One region of the Exiguobacterium sp. BMC-KP genome, then DNA from elsewhere that is predicted to be linked to it. Evidence: riboswitches for the same ligand, from Rfam matches in the RefSeq annotation. Region 1 holds a riboswitch; each other region holds the start of a gene.

The links. Region 1 has a riboswitch for thiamine pyrophosphate ahead of ADM98_RS08125 (thiamine phosphate synthase). Riboswitches for the same ligand answer to the same signal wherever they lie in the genome.
Region 2: it holds a riboswitch for thiamine pyrophosphate, as region 1 does, so the genes downstream of both, ADM98_RS10130 (ECF transporter S component) here and ADM98_RS08125 (thiamine phosphate synthase) in region 1, are expected to answer to the same signal.
Region 3: it holds a riboswitch for thiamine pyrophosphate, as region 1 does, so the genes downstream of both, thiD (bifunctional hydroxymethylpyrimidine kinase/phosphomethylpyrimidine kinase) here and ADM98_RS08125 (thiamine phosphate synthase) in region 1, are expected to answer to the same signal.
Region 4: it holds a riboswitch for thiamine pyrophosphate, as region 1 does, so the genes downstream of both, ADM98_RS01510 (3-oxoacyl-ACP reductase) here and ADM98_RS08125 (thiamine phosphate synthase) in region 1, are expected to answer to the same signal.

The regions. Positions count from the first base shown of each region.
Region 1 covers NZ_LGIW01000015.1:513,547-517,536, reverse strand. The annotation lists gene ADM98_RS08140 (thiazole synthase) at 1-665, opposite strand, end outside; gene thiS (sulfur carrier protein ThiS) at 668-868, opposite strand; gene ADM98_RS08130 (FAD-dependent oxidoreductase) at 865-1,809, opposite strand; gene ADM98_RS08125 (thiamine phosphate synthase) at 1,806-2,396, opposite strand; TPP riboswitch at 2,481-2,583, opposite strand; gene nagZ (beta-N-acetylhexosaminidase) at 2,640-3,860, opposite strand; gene ADM98_RS08115 (OsmC family protein) at 3,857-3,990, opposite strand, start outside.
Region 2 covers NZ_LGIW01000015.1:856,502-860,491, reverse strand. The annotation lists gene ADM98_RS10135 (ABC transporter ATP-binding protein) at 1-1,226, opposite strand, end outside; gene ADM98_RS10130 (ECF transporter S component) at 1,223-1,795, opposite strand; TPP riboswitch at 1,896-1,994, opposite strand; gene ADM98_RS10125 (50S ribosomal protein L25/general stress protein Ctc) at 2,091-2,768, opposite strand; gene ADM98_RS10120 (GNAT family N-acetyltransferase) at 3,061-3,990, opposite strand, start outside.
Region 3 covers NZ_LGIW01000013.1:118,012-122,001, forward strand. The annotation lists gene thiE (thiamine phosphate synthase) at 1-358, opposite strand, end outside; gene thiM (hydroxyethylthiazole kinase) at 348-1,115, opposite strand; gene thiD (bifunctional hydroxymethylpyrimidine kinase/phosphomethylpyrimidine kinase) at 1,096-1,899, opposite strand; TPP riboswitch at 2,015-2,125, opposite strand; gene ADM98_RS03460 (murein hydrolase activator EnvC family protein) at 2,190-3,467, opposite strand; gene ADM98_RS03465 (murein hydrolase activator EnvC family protein) at 3,670-3,990, opposite strand, start outside.
Region 4 covers NZ_LGIW01000011.1:219,809-223,798, reverse strand. The annotation lists gene ADM98_RS01520 (hypothetical protein) at 1-710, shown strand, start outside; gene ADM98_RS01515 (hypothetical protein) at 730-1,812, shown strand; TPP riboswitch at 1,930-2,030, shown strand; gene ADM98_RS01510 (3-oxoacyl-ACP reductase) at 2,166-2,918, shown strand; gene ADM98_RS01505 (LLM class flavin-dependent oxidoreductase) at 2,974-3,990, shown strand, end outside.

The DNA of each region.
Region 1 (3,990 bases):
CGCATCGCGCGCGCCATCTTGACCGGGTCTTGAGCATGGGCGACCGCTGAGTTCAATAAGACACCGTCCGCTCCAAGTTCCATCGCATAGGCAACATCAGTCGGTGAACCAATGCCGGCGTCGACGATGACCGGGACCGTTGTCTGTTCGATAATGAATTGCAGATGAAGTGGGTTGAGAATACCTTGCCCGGAGCCGATTGGTGATGCTGCTGGCATGATCGCGTGACAGCCGAGTTCTTCGAGGCGTCGTGCAAGGACGACGTCGTCCGAAGTATATGGTAAGACGATGAATCCTTCTTTAAGCAACTCTTCAGAGGCGCGTAATGTCTCGATTGGGTCCGGTAACAAGGTCTTGTCGCAACCGATCACTTCAACTTTTACCATGTCACACATCCCGGATGCTCGTGCGAGCTTCGCTAACCGGACGGCTTCCTCTGCTGTCTTCGCACCAGCTGTGTTCGGCAGTAAATCGTACTTCGTTAAATCAAGCGACTCTAAGAAATTCGATTGTTGTTTATCAAAGATGTCGAGTCTCCGGATAGCGAACGTCAAGATTTGTGAAGCCGAAGCGTCAATCGCCTCCTGCTGTACCGTAGCATTCGTATATTTTCCTGTACCGAGTAATAACCGTGAGTCAAATGTCTTTTCTCCAATTTTCAGCATGTTTATCCTCCTCCTACGAAATGAACGATTTCAAATGTGTCATGATCCCGAACGACCGTCTGACCGTAAGCCCCGCGATCGATGATCACTCGGTTCTGTTCGACGATGACGAGCTTTTCCCCCAAGCCGAGTTGCACGAGCATATCCTCGATTGTTTCAATCTGTTCGATCTTATGGTCGTTTCCGTTAATCGTAATGTTCATCGGACTTCCTCCTTCTGGATCAACCGTAATGTATTTGCCAAGACCTCCGCTGTCGCCGGTGCGAGTAAAATCCCATGCCGGTGATGACCGGTCGCTAGGAAGATGCGACGCGATGACGAAGCGACTCCGATGTACGGTAAGCCGGATATCGTTTGTGGTCGTACGCCGGACCAGACTTCTTCGATGACTGCATCACGAATCGGTGGATAAAGCCGCACTGCTGCATGAAGCAGTGACGTAACCCCCGCGACACTGACGCCGACCGTCTCATCGTGCGGTAATTCGGTCGCACCGATCAAAATCCGTCCGTCCGCTTTCGGTACAAGATAGACAGAATCATTGAACAGAATCGAGCTTAACGGTCGTCCCGCGAGACGGACCGCCAAACACTCGCCTTTGACGCCATATGTCGCAATCGAAATGCCGGCTGTCGCAAGTATTGCTTGTGATCCGCGCCCAGCAGCCACCGTCACCGTACGTCCCGTCCATATTCCAGTATTCGACTCGATCTTCACGACATCATCACTCTCCTCGAGACGCGTGACATCCACCTGTTCTTCAATCGATACGCCACGTGCGTGTAAGGCACACATCAATGCATTGGTCATTCGTCGCGGGTCGATTTGACCGGCCGATGGAAATAAGTATTCTTGTCCGTCTCGTTTTAACAAAAACGGTTGTTCCAGGTAGCCGCAATCGATGCCAGTCTCCCGTTCAAGTCGACGTGCGAGTAACGGATACAGACGGCGACTTCGAGCGGCTAGCGCATGCAGTTCATCACGTAGCTCAATATCCGTCGCAAGCATTCCGGCAGCTGCGCGACTCGTCCCTTGACCGCATGTTTCGCGCTCAAGGACAAGAACGGATTCGTTCTGACAGGCGAGACTGTAAGCAAGCGTCAAACCAATGACTCCACCACCAATGATGATGTGATCCGTCATACCCGTACCCCCTGATAACGCTTGATCGCAGCAAGTGGGTCCGTTTGACCGAGGATGCCGGATAAGACGGCGATTCCGGTTGCACCGGTCGCTGCGATCTCAGGAATACGATCTGGTGTGATGCCGCCGATTGCGATGACTGGTTTTGTCGTGAAGGTAACGACTTGTTTGAGAGCATCAACACCACGTGGCGGAAGATCCGGCTTCGACGCCGTCGGATAAATATGACCGTAGAGCAATTGATCAGCTCCTTCTGCCTCAGCCGCGAGCGCCTCTGCCAGTGAATGGACGGATTTACCGATTGTCAGATCTGGAAAGTGTCTTCGGACATCACCGACGCGTAAGGATCGTCGGGTCAACTGCACACCGATGCCAGCGACATGCGCAACGTCGACGCGGTCATGGACCGTTAATTGATCAGGCAAATATCCTTGCCGAAGGAGTGTTTCAATTAGATCAAGTAATTCTGCCGCTGATAAGTTCGGTTCCCGCAGATGCAATTGATTGGTATAGGGTTGAAGGAATTGAAAGATTTCGGCCCCATCTCGCAAATCGATCGAACCTGTTGAAATCAGATGTAAACGCATCATATCTTCCTTTCTAGACGAAAAAGGACCACTCCCGATGTTGAAAGGAGTGGTCCGAAAATGCGCTGCAGCGCTAAGGATATCTAAGGTTTCGAGCCACTTCCCTCCGCTAGTACGAACTAGATCAGGTTCAAAGGGTCCGGATACTTCCGTCTCAGTCTGCTGGGAGACTCCCCTAGTGTCTTTTCGTGTTTAATTGGCTTGCCCCATTAGTCTAGCATGAGTCGCTTTCCTTCGCTAGTCCTAGTTGAGCGCTTCCACTTGCTGAACGAGCTCCGATTTCGTCGGTCGCTGTTGCTTCTGGCTGTTGGCATACGTCTGCTTCAGCTTCAGGATTCGCATCACTTTCGCATCGAGCATCTCGGTCGTCAGCGTTTCATCTTTGACGGCTTGCATCACTTCAGCATGAACTTTCGCATAAGCACCTGCCTCTGAAAACATTGCCATGTCAGCTCCATTGACGAGTGATTGCCGCGCCGCTTCCGCAAGACCGTATTGTTGCGTGATCGCTCCCATGACGAGATCATCTGTGATGATGACGCCGTTGAATCCGAGTTTCTGACGCAAGAGATCAGTCAGGATCGGCTTCGAGAGCGAGGATGGATTTTGATCGTCATACGCGGGATACAGAATATGGGCGACCATTATCATCTCGGCCCCCTCTTGAATCGCTTCTTGGAACGGTAACAGTTCCGTTCGCTTCAGTTCTTCCTTTGATGCCGTCACTTTCGGCAGTCCAACATGGGAATCGACACTCGTATTACCGTGACCAGGAAAATGTTTGACGACCGGAATCGTGCCAGTCTCTTGCATCCCGTGCATCAGTGCTGTACCGAACGTCGCGACGGTCTTCGGCTCTGCACTTAAGGCACGATCACCGATGATCGGATTGTTCGGATTACTGTTAACGTCAAGGACTGGTGCAAAGTCCATGTTGAATCCATAGTACCGCGATACATGACCGAGCGTGCGTCCGACGTCTTCCATTTTCGCCATATTTGCGCCTTGCGCCATACGTTGACTCGTCGGCAGACGTAATCGTTGATCAGGTACCCGACTGACCCGTCCGCCTTCCTCGTCAATCCCGACGAACGCATATGGCTTTTGGTTCGTCTCTTGAATCGCACGCGTGAACGTTAACAATTGTTCTTCTGACGTGATGTTTCCGCCGAGCAGTAAGACGCCACCAATCGCATGCGTCCGCAACAACTGCCGGTCTGCCGCTGAAAGTTCCGTACCAGCGACTCCGATATAGAGGAGCTGATCGATTTTTTCAGACGTCGACATCGCTGCCAGTTGTTGTTTTAGTTGTGCGTGTTGTCGTTCTTCCTTCGTCGGCTCAGGCTTTGGCTTCTTCGCTTCAGTCGGTTGCTTCGCTTCTGGTTGTGATGGTTTCGTTGATTCCGTCGTCTCCTGCGCACACCCTGCAAGCAACAGGCAGCCGATCAGTACAGTCTTCTTCACAAAGGATCCTCGCTCCGGACACCATTGATGGAATAACAGACGGAAATCTCAGCGTTCAGGGATTGTGAGACCGAACAATATTTATCTTTTGATAACGAAATGGCACGACGGACCTTATCTTCCGGCAAAT
Region 2 (3,990 bases), 340 kb from region 1:
AAGTCTTTCGTCTGGCCGAGCATCGTTGCGACACTGAGCCGTCTTTGTTGCCCGGTACTGAGAGCAAGCGGCGATTGTTGTTTGACAGATGTCAGTTCCAACCGGTCGAGTAACGCTGCGCGTTCATTGCTCGTCACTCCCCGGTGACTCCAGTCGATTTCCGCTTCGACTGTCAGCTTGAGAAACTGCAGATCTGGTTGTTGAAAGACGTAGCCGACTTGTTCGTAAAAATGATGCTTGGAATACCGATGAGCCGGACGATTGCGGAATTGATATGTTCCGCGCTGAGGAAGAAACCGACCAAGTGTCGCGAGGAGCGTACTTTTTCCAGAACCGTTTGCTCCAAGTAGCATGACCCATTCACTCGTTTGAAGCGAAAACGTCGCACCGGTCAGCGGATAAGGTGCTTTTGTCGACAATTCAGAAACGTGCAACAAGGGAAGTCCTGCTGGAACGACAGGGGGAGGCGCGAAAAGTCGTGCCGCTTGTGGTCCATCCGCTGGTAATGTCTCAAGTGTATAAGGAAAGAGCGACGGAACGGCGATGCCTTTTGATTGAAGCCGCACGTAGGCATGTGGAAACAGGTCTCGTGGATGCGCTGTCACGGTAATCGTTCCTTCTTCAAGTAAGACGACTTGGTCGACATACGGTAAACAGACATCGAGTTGGTGCTCGATTAACACAATCGTTAAATCGTGCTCTTTCTGGATTCGAAAGATCAATGCCATCAGTTCGTGTTGTCCGATCGGATCAATCTGCGCCGTCGGTTCATCGAGTAGTAGAATGGTTGGTTCGAGTGCTAGGACTGCAGCGAGCGCCAGTCGCTGTTTCATTCCCCCAGAGAGACTAGCGATTGGTGTTGAAAAGGGGAGGGGAAGACCGACGAGTACCAGCAACTGCTCAATTCGTTCATCCATCTCCGCGCGTGGGATTGATTTGTTTTCTAAGCTAAAGGCGATTTCACGTCCAATCGTTTCCATGCAAAATTGCTCGTCTGGATTTTGGAACAGAATGCCGACAGAACCGGATCGGCTCACCGTGCCAGTCTGTTCGACTTCGATTGTCTCTGGCGTCAGTCCAGCAAGCGCATGAAGCAACGTTGTCTTACCACTTCCGCTACGGCCAAGTAGAAGCGTCGTTCCTTGGTCGATCGTTAGCGTTACATGATCGAGCACTGATTTCATCTGACCGGGATAACGAATACTTAGGTCGTCAACGGTAATCATGCGACCTCCCGTTTCACACGTCCGGCTGCAAAACCACTTAACACACCAGTCGCAACGAGGCGACGGACGAGAATCCATGCGAGTAAGCCACCAAGTAATGCACCGCTGATCAATTGTAGTCCAATCGTCACGAGTAACGTCGTCGTCGTGTAATAACCAAAGCCATTCGCAACCAGGCTGTAGACGATACTTCCGACTGCTGCTCCGACACCAGACAACATCAGTGTCCATGCGTCATAACGACGGTAACGCGTCATCGCAAAGACGAGTTCCGCACCAAGACCTTGGCAGACACCAATTAACAGTGCCGATAATCCGAAGTGACTCCCCGTGAACAGTTCGACTGCTGCTGCGACGACTTCCGCAATTAACGCGGCACCTGGCTTTTGGATGATTGCTGCGACAAGCGGACTTGCGATGATCCAAATCCCGAACATCCAGTTAGCACCAACGGGACCGAAGATCGCAGACATCGGTAACCACAGTGTCGACCAACCGAGATAGATGACACCGCAAGCGACGGCGAGCATCATCATGACCATGATTTCTTTCATTTTCCAGTGTTGCATTAGATACGTCCTCCTTAGAATGGGGGAGACAACAAAAAAGACCGCCCTCCGTAAAAAAGAGAGCGGTCCTCAGAAAAACTGCGCGTAGCAGGAGTCATTGGATGTGATCGCTCCACTTTCCTACGCTAGTATGAACTAGATCAGGTTCGAAGGGTCCGAAGTGAATCGTCTCAGCCAATGGGCTCCCCTAGTGGATATAGTGAATAGTTGATACGCTGTTCACTTTAGGCAATCTTCTGTCTATTGTCAAGACACAAAAAAACGATACGCCACTTGGGGCGTATCGTTGGATAGCTTATTTGTTGTCTTCGTTCTCTTCAGCTGCTTCTTCTGAAGACGCTTCTGTTGCTTCGCCTTCATTTTCTTCGCCAGCTTCAGCTTGTGCCTCTGCTTCCGCTTCTTCGATTTCTTCAAGATCCTGCTCGAGTGTAGACTCGACGACTGCTGCGACTTGAATGTCACCTTCAGTGACGATACGGAAATCTTTTTGCTCTGGAAGATCGGCTACAGAGATTGAATCTCCGATTTCGAGGTTCGTGACGTCAACTTCGACGTTCTCTGGTAATTTATCTGGTGTAGCTGCAACTGTTACTTTAAAGAGTGTTTGTGAGAGGAATCCACCAACTTTTGCACCGGCTGCTTCGCCAACGAGTACAACGTCTGCTTCCACTTCTGTTTCTTCATCCATTTTCACAGCGATGAATTCAACGTGATCAACTGTTGGTGTGAAGACATCCATGTCACGACGGTTAATCAAGACGTTAACGTTTTTTCCGTCGAGTTTAAGTGAAATCAAGACGTTCTCACCGTTCTCACGAACGATTTTTAACAATTCTTTTTCTTCGAATGCGATTGGTGTACTTTCCACTTTGTAACCATACACGACACCAAGAGCTTTTCCTTCATGACGTAATTGTTTACGGAGTGAGCGTGGACGTACCTCGCGTTTTTCGACTGTTAATTTAACTGACATGTTCATTTCCCCCTTGAATTTAGTATAGCCCTCAAAAGGTAATGAATGTAGGAGCAGGACGAATCCTGAACAATATGAAATCATGCTAAGACCATCGGTTTCAGACTCTCTTGAATCTGACGCTTTCGTGACTTTGCATTTCTCTCCCAGGTCATTACGCTGATATTGAGAAACATGTGTGAGTAAGTCACCGGTTTGATGCGGTGCTAATGAGTTTATACCCCTATGTTTTAAATCCTTAAACCTCTTTTTTTATTTTTTTAAAGTCGAAAGACCTCCAAACCGCTTGAAATCAAGGGTTGAGAGGTCTTTCGTTTTTTTCATTTTTTATGGTGATTCGTTGATTTTCACGGACTAACACACGAACGAGACGTTCGATTTGCCGCATCGTCGTCTGCCCCATCGTCGAAATTTGAAGCCACTGATTGCGAACGAGATAGTCGCTTTCATACTGGACGTGATACCCCTGAATCCGAAGAGCATCGCCTACATCAGTTGCTGACGGATGAACGATGGTTAAAATGCCTGGTGCTTGTGCTTCTTGTTGAGCGAGCAATTGAAAGCCCGTTGCGCGGACGGCTTGTTCGAGATAAGTCATCTTAATTGCTGCTTGATCGAGATCGAGAGCGTCCAGTGCTGCCTGACAGGCGAGCAACAGATTTGAGGAGCCAGAAAAAGCAATTCCATCCGCATAGAGACCGAGATCCAGATAACGTGGAATAGAGGGAGAAGGTAAGACGTTATCTACGTGCCCGATGAACGTAAGACCTGGTAATCCCCCAATCGCTTTTCCAGAAACGGTCGTGACGAAAGTGCAACCGGCGTATGAAAAACGTCCAGTCCCAACAGCACTGATCGCATCGACGACGAGTGCGGTTCGTTGATGGAGCAGCGCTTTTACCGCATCGAGGTCATAGAGGACACCGGTCGACGTCTCACAATGTGTCAACCAGACCCAGTCATACGTCGTCTCATTCAATTGATGTGCAAGTTGTTCCACGTTGATTGGATGACCAAGCGGAAGTAGATGGATGTCAAATGACTTTCCGGCACGTGCCGCATGATCGATCAAGCGTTGACCAAACTCACCTCCGTTTAGGATTAACCCATGTCCGCTGAGTTGTTGCGCCACGATATCGTTCGCAAGGGTGCCGCTACCGACAGCCATCGAGACATGCGGAAGATCCAGCAAGTGACACATACGACCTCGTAAGTCTCGATC
Region 3 (3,990 bases), on a different contig from region 1:
CATTTTGTTCTGCTTCCATTGCTTGCTCAACAGTTGCAACCGATACACCGATTACAGCGTTCGGTAAGAGACGACGTGCTGCGGTTAGAGGAATGTCCTCTTGTCCGATATGCAAACCGGCTCCGACGAGTAACGCGATATCGATTCGATCATTGATGATCAATGGAATGTCGTGACGATCCGTGAGTGCTTTTAACTGAACTGCCTGTTCAAAGAACTCCTTTCCTTGCGCTGTTTTTTCCCGTAGTTGCACGATGGTTACCCCACCTAAAATCGCTTCTTCAACGACCGTTTCGATAGCAACTCCTGGATGATATCTACGATCCGTCACGGCGTAAATCGAATAATCAATTACCACGTTCCGTCACCTCCGTCAGATCTTGTTCCGTCATCAGGCTGATGGCATTGAACAACTCTCGTTTAAAATCGCCTAGACCTTGTGCCGATGCTGCCCGCTCTCCTGCTTTTCCCATGACGAACGTTCCATGAACTGCCGCCTCATACGCCGTATAGCCTGCACCAAGGAAGCTAGCAATTATCGATGCCGTCATACAACCTGTTCCTGTGATGTCTCCAAGACGAGGAGTACCCACGTTCAATTCCATTTCGCGTGTGCCATCCGTGATGTAATCGATTGGACCGGTGACGACGACGACGGATTGCTGTTTGCGTGCGAATATACGGATACTTTCTCGATCCATGCTTCCGTCTCCCACAGCATCGACTCCCTTCGTTCGTCCATTCTCTCCAAGTAGAGTCTTGATTTCAGAGACATTTCCTTTAATGATCGTACATCCGAAATCGATTAATTCTTTTGAGAAATCGGTTCTTAATGTCGTAGCTCCTGCTCCGACTGGATCGAGGATGATTGGAACGTTCAATCGTCCTGCTTCACGTACTGCCAGTCGTTGTGCTTCCTGCATTTCTGCATCAAGTGTACCAATGTTCAAGACAAGAGCTTGTGCGAGTCGAACCATCTCTTCTACTTCTCGAATGTCTTCCGCCATGACGGGGGATGCCCCAACAGCTAATGTGACGTTTGCGCAATCGTTAATCGTCACCGTATTCGTCAGATGGTGAATGAGTGGTTTCTGTTCAAGAATGGTCGTAAACATGTGCATCCCTCCAAAGTGAATGAAAATGGTGTGTCGGTCCAATACCTTGTCCGAGGACAAATCCATGACGGATTGCTTCCGTGACATAGCTTTTTGCCTGTCGTACACTACCTGGTAAATCTTCTCCCAGCGCCATCCGTGCTGCAATCGCTGCAGATAAGGTACAACCCGTTCCGTGGGTATGTTGGTTGTCTAACCGTTCGGATGTGAAGCGATGTTCTTTCGTTCCGTCAAACAATAAATCCGTCGCCTCTCCGGGTAAGTGTCCACCCTTTAATAAGACTGCGCCCGTCTGCGTAGCCAATTGATGCATCGCAGACCGCATGTCCTCTAGATTGGTTACTGACTTTCCCGTTAAACGCTCAGCTTCTAGTAAATTTGGTGTAATGAGTGTCGCAAGTGGTAGTAACTCCATAATCAGTGCTTGTTCTGCCTCTGTCCGTAACAAGGCATGTCCACCTTTTGCGACCATGACTGGGTCTAATATGATCGGAACTGTCTGTTTACGAAGATGTGTAGCGATGACACGAATCGTCTGCGCATTCGAGACCATCCCGATTTTGATCGCATCGACACGAATATCTGAAAAAATCGATGTTAACTGGGCATCAACGATTTCCGGAGATAGCTCTTCCACCGCTTGAACACCTAATGTATTTTGCGCCGTGACAGCAGTCAGAACACTCATTCCATAAACGCCTAAAGCCGAAAATGTTTTTAAATCTGCTTGAATTCCAGCTCCACCACCGGAGTCGGATCCTGCAATCGTCAATACATGTTTCATGTTTCTCTCACCTTCCCATCGAGCAATGTAAGGGAGTCGTTACCGACAAAAAAAGCGCCGACCGCTGTAAAAAAGCAGTCGACGCTATACAAAAGCGTTATACACGCATTCCGATATCCGTTCGGCTCAACTTTCCTACGCTGGTATTATCCAGTTCAGGTAATAGGGTCGAAAACAGATTGGTTTTCCTCTCAGCCAGATTCCTCCAGCTCCCCTAGTTGCTCAAGTATTCGTTTCGCCTTAACTGTAGCATAGGGAACAAAAAAAAACGAGCCGAAGCCCGTTTTTGATTACAGATATGCTAATGGATTCACTGCATTCAGAGGAGAAGAGGCACTGTATTGATACCCTCCGACATGTAGTTCGAAATGCAAGTGTGGTCCTGTTGAATTTCCCGTACTACCAAGTGTTCCGACTTGCTGACCTTGAGAAACGGTTTGTCCTGCATGAACAGACAATGAACTCATATGGGCGTAGACAGTCGTGTACACTTTCCCGTCAAGGAAGTGCGAAATCATGACGTGATTCCCGTAAGGTCCACCACCTGATGCGGTAATGACCGTTCCGGCTGCTGATGCGACGATTGGAGATCCGACGGGACCTTTAAAATCGACACCATTATGGAATGTATAACCGTTTGCTCCACTAGCTGGTCCAAAACCTTGTGAGACGCCACCAGAAGATGGTCGAACAAATTTCCCACCACCTGAAACGATTGGTGTTGCATCTGAACTTGTTGATTCTGTATTCTTATTTGCTTGTTTTGCTGCTTGAGCATTCGCTTTAGCGGCTTTTTCAGCTGCTGCTTTCTCTGCTGCTGCTTTTTCAGCCGCTGCTTTAGCAGCAGCTTTCGCTGCCGCAATCGCACGTTCTTGAGCTTCAAGAGTCGCTTGCAGTTCTTTTGCATCTAGAAGTTCTGTCGTGAACTTCGTCTTACCTTTTCGTAATTTTTTCAGTGTAGCACTACGCTCTTTCATTTGAACTTTTAACGCTTTCTTTTGTTCAAGCAATACTTTCTTTTCTTGCATTTGCTCCGCTTTTTTCTCGACGAGTGCTTGTTTTGCTTCTGCTAATTTTTGTTGTGTCGCGATGTAATCCGAAATCATTTTATCATCTTGCTCAGCGATTTTTTTCCCAGCCATGACACGGCTAAATAAATCACCCAAATCCTTTGATCCAAAAATGACTTCTTCCCATTTAATCGAGTTCCCATCGTTTTCTTGGAACACACGTAAGCGATCACCAAGAAGTTCTTCCTGCTTCTGTAGCATCTCTTCGTAACGAACGATATCTGCTTTTAACTCGTCAATTCGAACGTTCAACTGTTTAATTTGTTTATTTTTTTCGGAAACTTGGAAAATCTTTTCGTTAATCGCTGCATCAATTTGATTGATTTGACGTTGTTCTTTTGAAATTTTCGACTCTTGTTTTTTAATCGCTTTTTCTAATTTACGTTGTTCTGCAGCATTTTCAGCCTTTTTTTCTTTAATCGTTGCTGCCGCGATCGGTTGTGTTCCTGTTATAAGTAATGCCCCTAAAACAATGGTAGAAATTAGTTTTTTTAGCATATATCGTATTCCTCACTTATGTTTTTTCATATTTTATTATAGTATTCAAGTTTCTTTCATCTCTGAAATAGATTATAGCACCCTAATCATTTCAAAAAAATTTCATTTACATTTCAAATGCAAACGTTTTTTTGTAATATAAACATTTATTTTTTGAAAAGCACAAAAAAAGAACCGTTGCTAAGCAACGATTCTTCACTAATTAAAACATAGTCATCGGGTTTACTGAGTTAGCTGGACCCGTTGCACTATAGCTGTATCCACCAACGTGAATTTCGAAGTGTAAGTGTGGACCAGTTGAATTCCCAGTGCTTCCGCGTAAACCAATTTGTTGACCTTGGCTGACACGTTGACCTGCATGAGCATTTAATGCACTCATGTGCGCATACAATGTCGTATATGTCTTACCGTTCAATTGGTGAGCAATCATGATGTGGTTTCCGTAAGGTCCACCACCTGATGCTGTAATGACTGTTCCCGTTGCAGCTGCCACGATCGGAGTCCCAACTGGACCACCGAAGTC
Region 4 (3,990 bases), on a different contig from region 1:
AGGTTCTTCATTATCAATCCAAGCTGGAGGATTTGATGAAAAAAGAGCGACTTACGGAAATGGAAGCTGTTGATCAACTGAATGGACCTTTGACGTTTGGCGATGCGACCAACTACTTCAAGTACATGATTGCCATCGGTATCATGTTCACGATTCTATATGCCTTTCAAATTTGGTACCGCGATTGGTATGGCGAGTCCAAGTACATCTACCGTTTATTGATGCTACCGGGTAAACGCATCACAATCCTCTTATCCAAACTGACAACAGTATTGGTATTTGTATGTGGTTTCATGGGCATCCAGTGGATCACGATTCTTCTAAGTCGTCGACTCTACGAATGGTTACTCCCGGAACATTTACAAGCAGCATCAAAAATCATCGGGGAATCAGCTGCGTTGAACATGCTCTATACCTTCAATGTGATCGATACATTCGTCATTCTAGCGCTCGCACTCTTCGTCATCACGATGGTCTTCTTGTTCGTCTTGACGGAGCGGTCCTATCAAAAAGGGAAAGCTTTGCTGACGATCACAAAGGATGTAGCGCTCTTGATCGTACCATTCATTGCATTACGTTACTTATTTGATTTGACTAGCATTCTCATCCCGAATCAACAGGTATTCGTCTATCTTTCCTTTATCCTCATCTATTTTGTATATATAAGTTGGAAATGTGTTCGACTACTGAACCACAAAGTATCTATTTAATCATTAGAAGGAGGAAGTCATGAGACGATATAAGGAAATGATCATCGTAGGAAGCATTGCTGGCGTCACCTTACTCAGTTATTTTGGTTACGCCGTAAGCATTAAAGGATCGGATTATGAAGTCGAGAGTATACGAAAAGAAAATGCAGAAGCTCTTAAAAAAGTAAACATCGAGATTGAAAATGGAGACATCAAGCCTACTCAATACAATATCCAATTGGACGGTCAAATCCATAGTGAGTCGCAGAACTATATCACAGGGTTGTTCAATAGCTACGCTGCAGACTTCCCTGCTGATTTCTATCGCTTTCTTTCTAAGGAAGACGTATTTACTAGTGAAATGGGCTCGCGGACATACGGAATTGAAGTAAAGGCATCTCAGTTGAACTATCATTCTTATGACAGAAGTACACAGAAACAATTTAAAAAGACGCTTTCTCATCGTTTAACGGTACCGGATCGTGAAATGGCTGACATCCGTGTCTTCCATCAAGACGGCATGAACGTATACGTCCAACGGGATGATCATGGAGCAAAGGAAAAATCGACGGTGTTATTACTCAACCTTGCAAAAGGAAAAGTGGAGACGCTTCAATCCAAGCAACTCAAGACTAATCAAGAGCGTCATTATGTGGCAGTGAACGACTATGGAATTGTCTATCGTGAAATCGCATATGATGCGGAAGGGGTAGAAAAAGATAGCGCTTATTATCTAGATAACGGCAAAGGCATCAAACGAATCAAAGCACTTGATGCGTATGCAGCGGAAGGGAACTTTAATGCTGCTGAAAATAGCCAATCACTGATCGCTTACGGCACGTTTGATTCAGAAAAAAGTAAAAGTATCAAATGGAGCACCTATGACTTTAAGACGAATCAAGTCAAGCGACATAAAGTGGAAGGGCAGCATGCTTACCGCTTCAATGGCTCCTATACGATGATTGCGCAGGGAAAGCTATACCATATCGCTAATATCAATGATTCGGATTTCCAAGTCACGGTAGTCGATACGAAAAATGAATCGATTTCGTATCAAGGAATCATCAAAGATAAAAATGCTAAAAAGAATCGTTTGGTACAGGATGTCACTGTATCGGAGTAATCGTGATGGACTCATGATTCACTTCGTTTACTCGCTTCTTAGAATACTAGAAATGAATTTATCTGTCAGAATCATTGACAGGGGTTTTCAAGACCACTACAGTGAAGATAACTTAAATAGAATCACTAGGGGTGTTATTAAACTGAGATGAGTAGCTACTCAAACCCTTTGAACCTGAACTAGGTCGTACTAGCGTAGGGAAGTGTAAACTCTGATGAACAAGCGGAGACGATGATATCGTTCTTTGCTATGTGATTATTTAGACGTGCGCAACTTTCCTTTTGGAGAGTTGCGTTTTTTGTTTACTAACTTCGCTATTTAAGTTGCAAAAATGGATGAGGGAGTGGACAAGAATGAGCAGAACAGTATTAGTGACAGGAAGTAGTCGAGGACTTGGGGCGACGATTGCAAGGGTGTTAGTGCACAACGGATTTAAAGTGGTGATCAATTACTTTAAAAGCAAGGATGCGGCAGAACAACTTGTGAGCGAACTGGGAGTAGAGAATGCAATTGCCTTGTATGCAGATGTCACGAAGCGGGAAGATGTCGAGAGCATGATGCAATTCGCAACAGCACATTATGGTCAAATCGATGTTGTCGTGAATAATGCATTAGTAGACTTCAAATTTGATCCGGTTGCGCAAAAATCGTTTATCGATTTAGAGTGGGAAGATTATCAAAATCAACTGGATGGAACACTTAAAGCAGCGTTTCACATCATTCAAAGTGTTTTGCCACAATTTATAGAACGACATAGCGGTAGTATCATCAGCATTGGAACAAACCTCTATCAAAACCCAGTCGTTCCTTATCATGAATACACAACAGCAAAAGCAGGTCTGATTGGCTTTACTCGAAACCTAGCCGCGGAGTTAGGTCAATATGGCATAAACGTGAATGTCGTCTCCGGTGGGTTATTGAAAGTCACAGATGCGAGTGCTGTGACAACCCCTGAAGTATTTGACTTAATTGCCCAATCGACCCCGTTGAAAAAAGTGACGAGCCCAGAAGAAGTGGCTCAACTGGTTGCCTTTTTGGCATCAGAAGCAGCATCTGGGATTACCGGTCAAAACGTAACGGTCGATGGTGGGTTAACAATGAATTGAAGCGATCGTTTTAAAAGATTCTTAGCTTGTAAGAGAAGGGATTCGTGAACAGAAGATGACGAATAGAAATCAGTTAAATATTGGTGTTTTGTTATATGGATGTGGTCATCACCAAGCCGCATGGTTAATACCTGATTCCGCGATTAAAGAGATCGGAGAGAGTCGCTATTATCAGCGTTTGGCTCAAATAGCGGAAGCTGGACGTTTGGATGCAGTATTTTTTGCGGACAATCAATCCTTTCCGGCTAATAATGCAACTGATTTACCTGCCTTTTGGTTGGATCCTTTAATTAATCTAACGGCTATTTCTCAAGTGACGGATCATATCGGATTAGTTTCTACGATATCGAGCACGTTCTCCAATCCGTATACAGCAGCAAGGCAACTTCTAAGCCTAGATCACGTGACGAAGGGGAGGGTAGGCTGGAACTTAGTGACCTCGATGACGGATTGGGAAGCGTTAAACCACGGGATGGATGCACTTCCACCGAGGGAGGAACGGTATAATAAGGCGAACGAATTCGCAGCATTGATGGAGAAGCTATTTTTATCTTGGGATCAAGCGGCTTTTCTTGCGAATCGATCAGATAACCAATTGATTGATCCTGAACGTATACAAGTTATCGATCATTCTGAAGCCTATTTCAGCGTAAAAGGTCCTTTGTCTACGCCGCGTAGTCCCCAAGGAAAGCCAGTAGCGATGCAAGCGGGGGCTTCTGAAGAAGGGATTGCCCTTGCAGCCAAACATGCGGATGCCGTATATTCTGTGTCATGGAATTTTAGACAAGCCCATGCTTTTCGTGAAAAACTCCATAAGAAAATTACACAAACTGAATCACCAGATCGAAAGATTAAGATATACCCAGGCTTAGTAACGTATGTTGGTAAAACAAGAGAAGAGGCACTAGCCAAAAAAGCCGAACTAGATGAAAAATTACCGGTTGAAAATGCTTTGAAACAATTGAGTTTCTTTTTGCAGCAAGATTGCTCCACATGGGATCTCGAAGCAAAGATTCCGACCTTACCATCGATCGAGGAATTTTCCGGACCCATCGGACGCTACCGAACGATT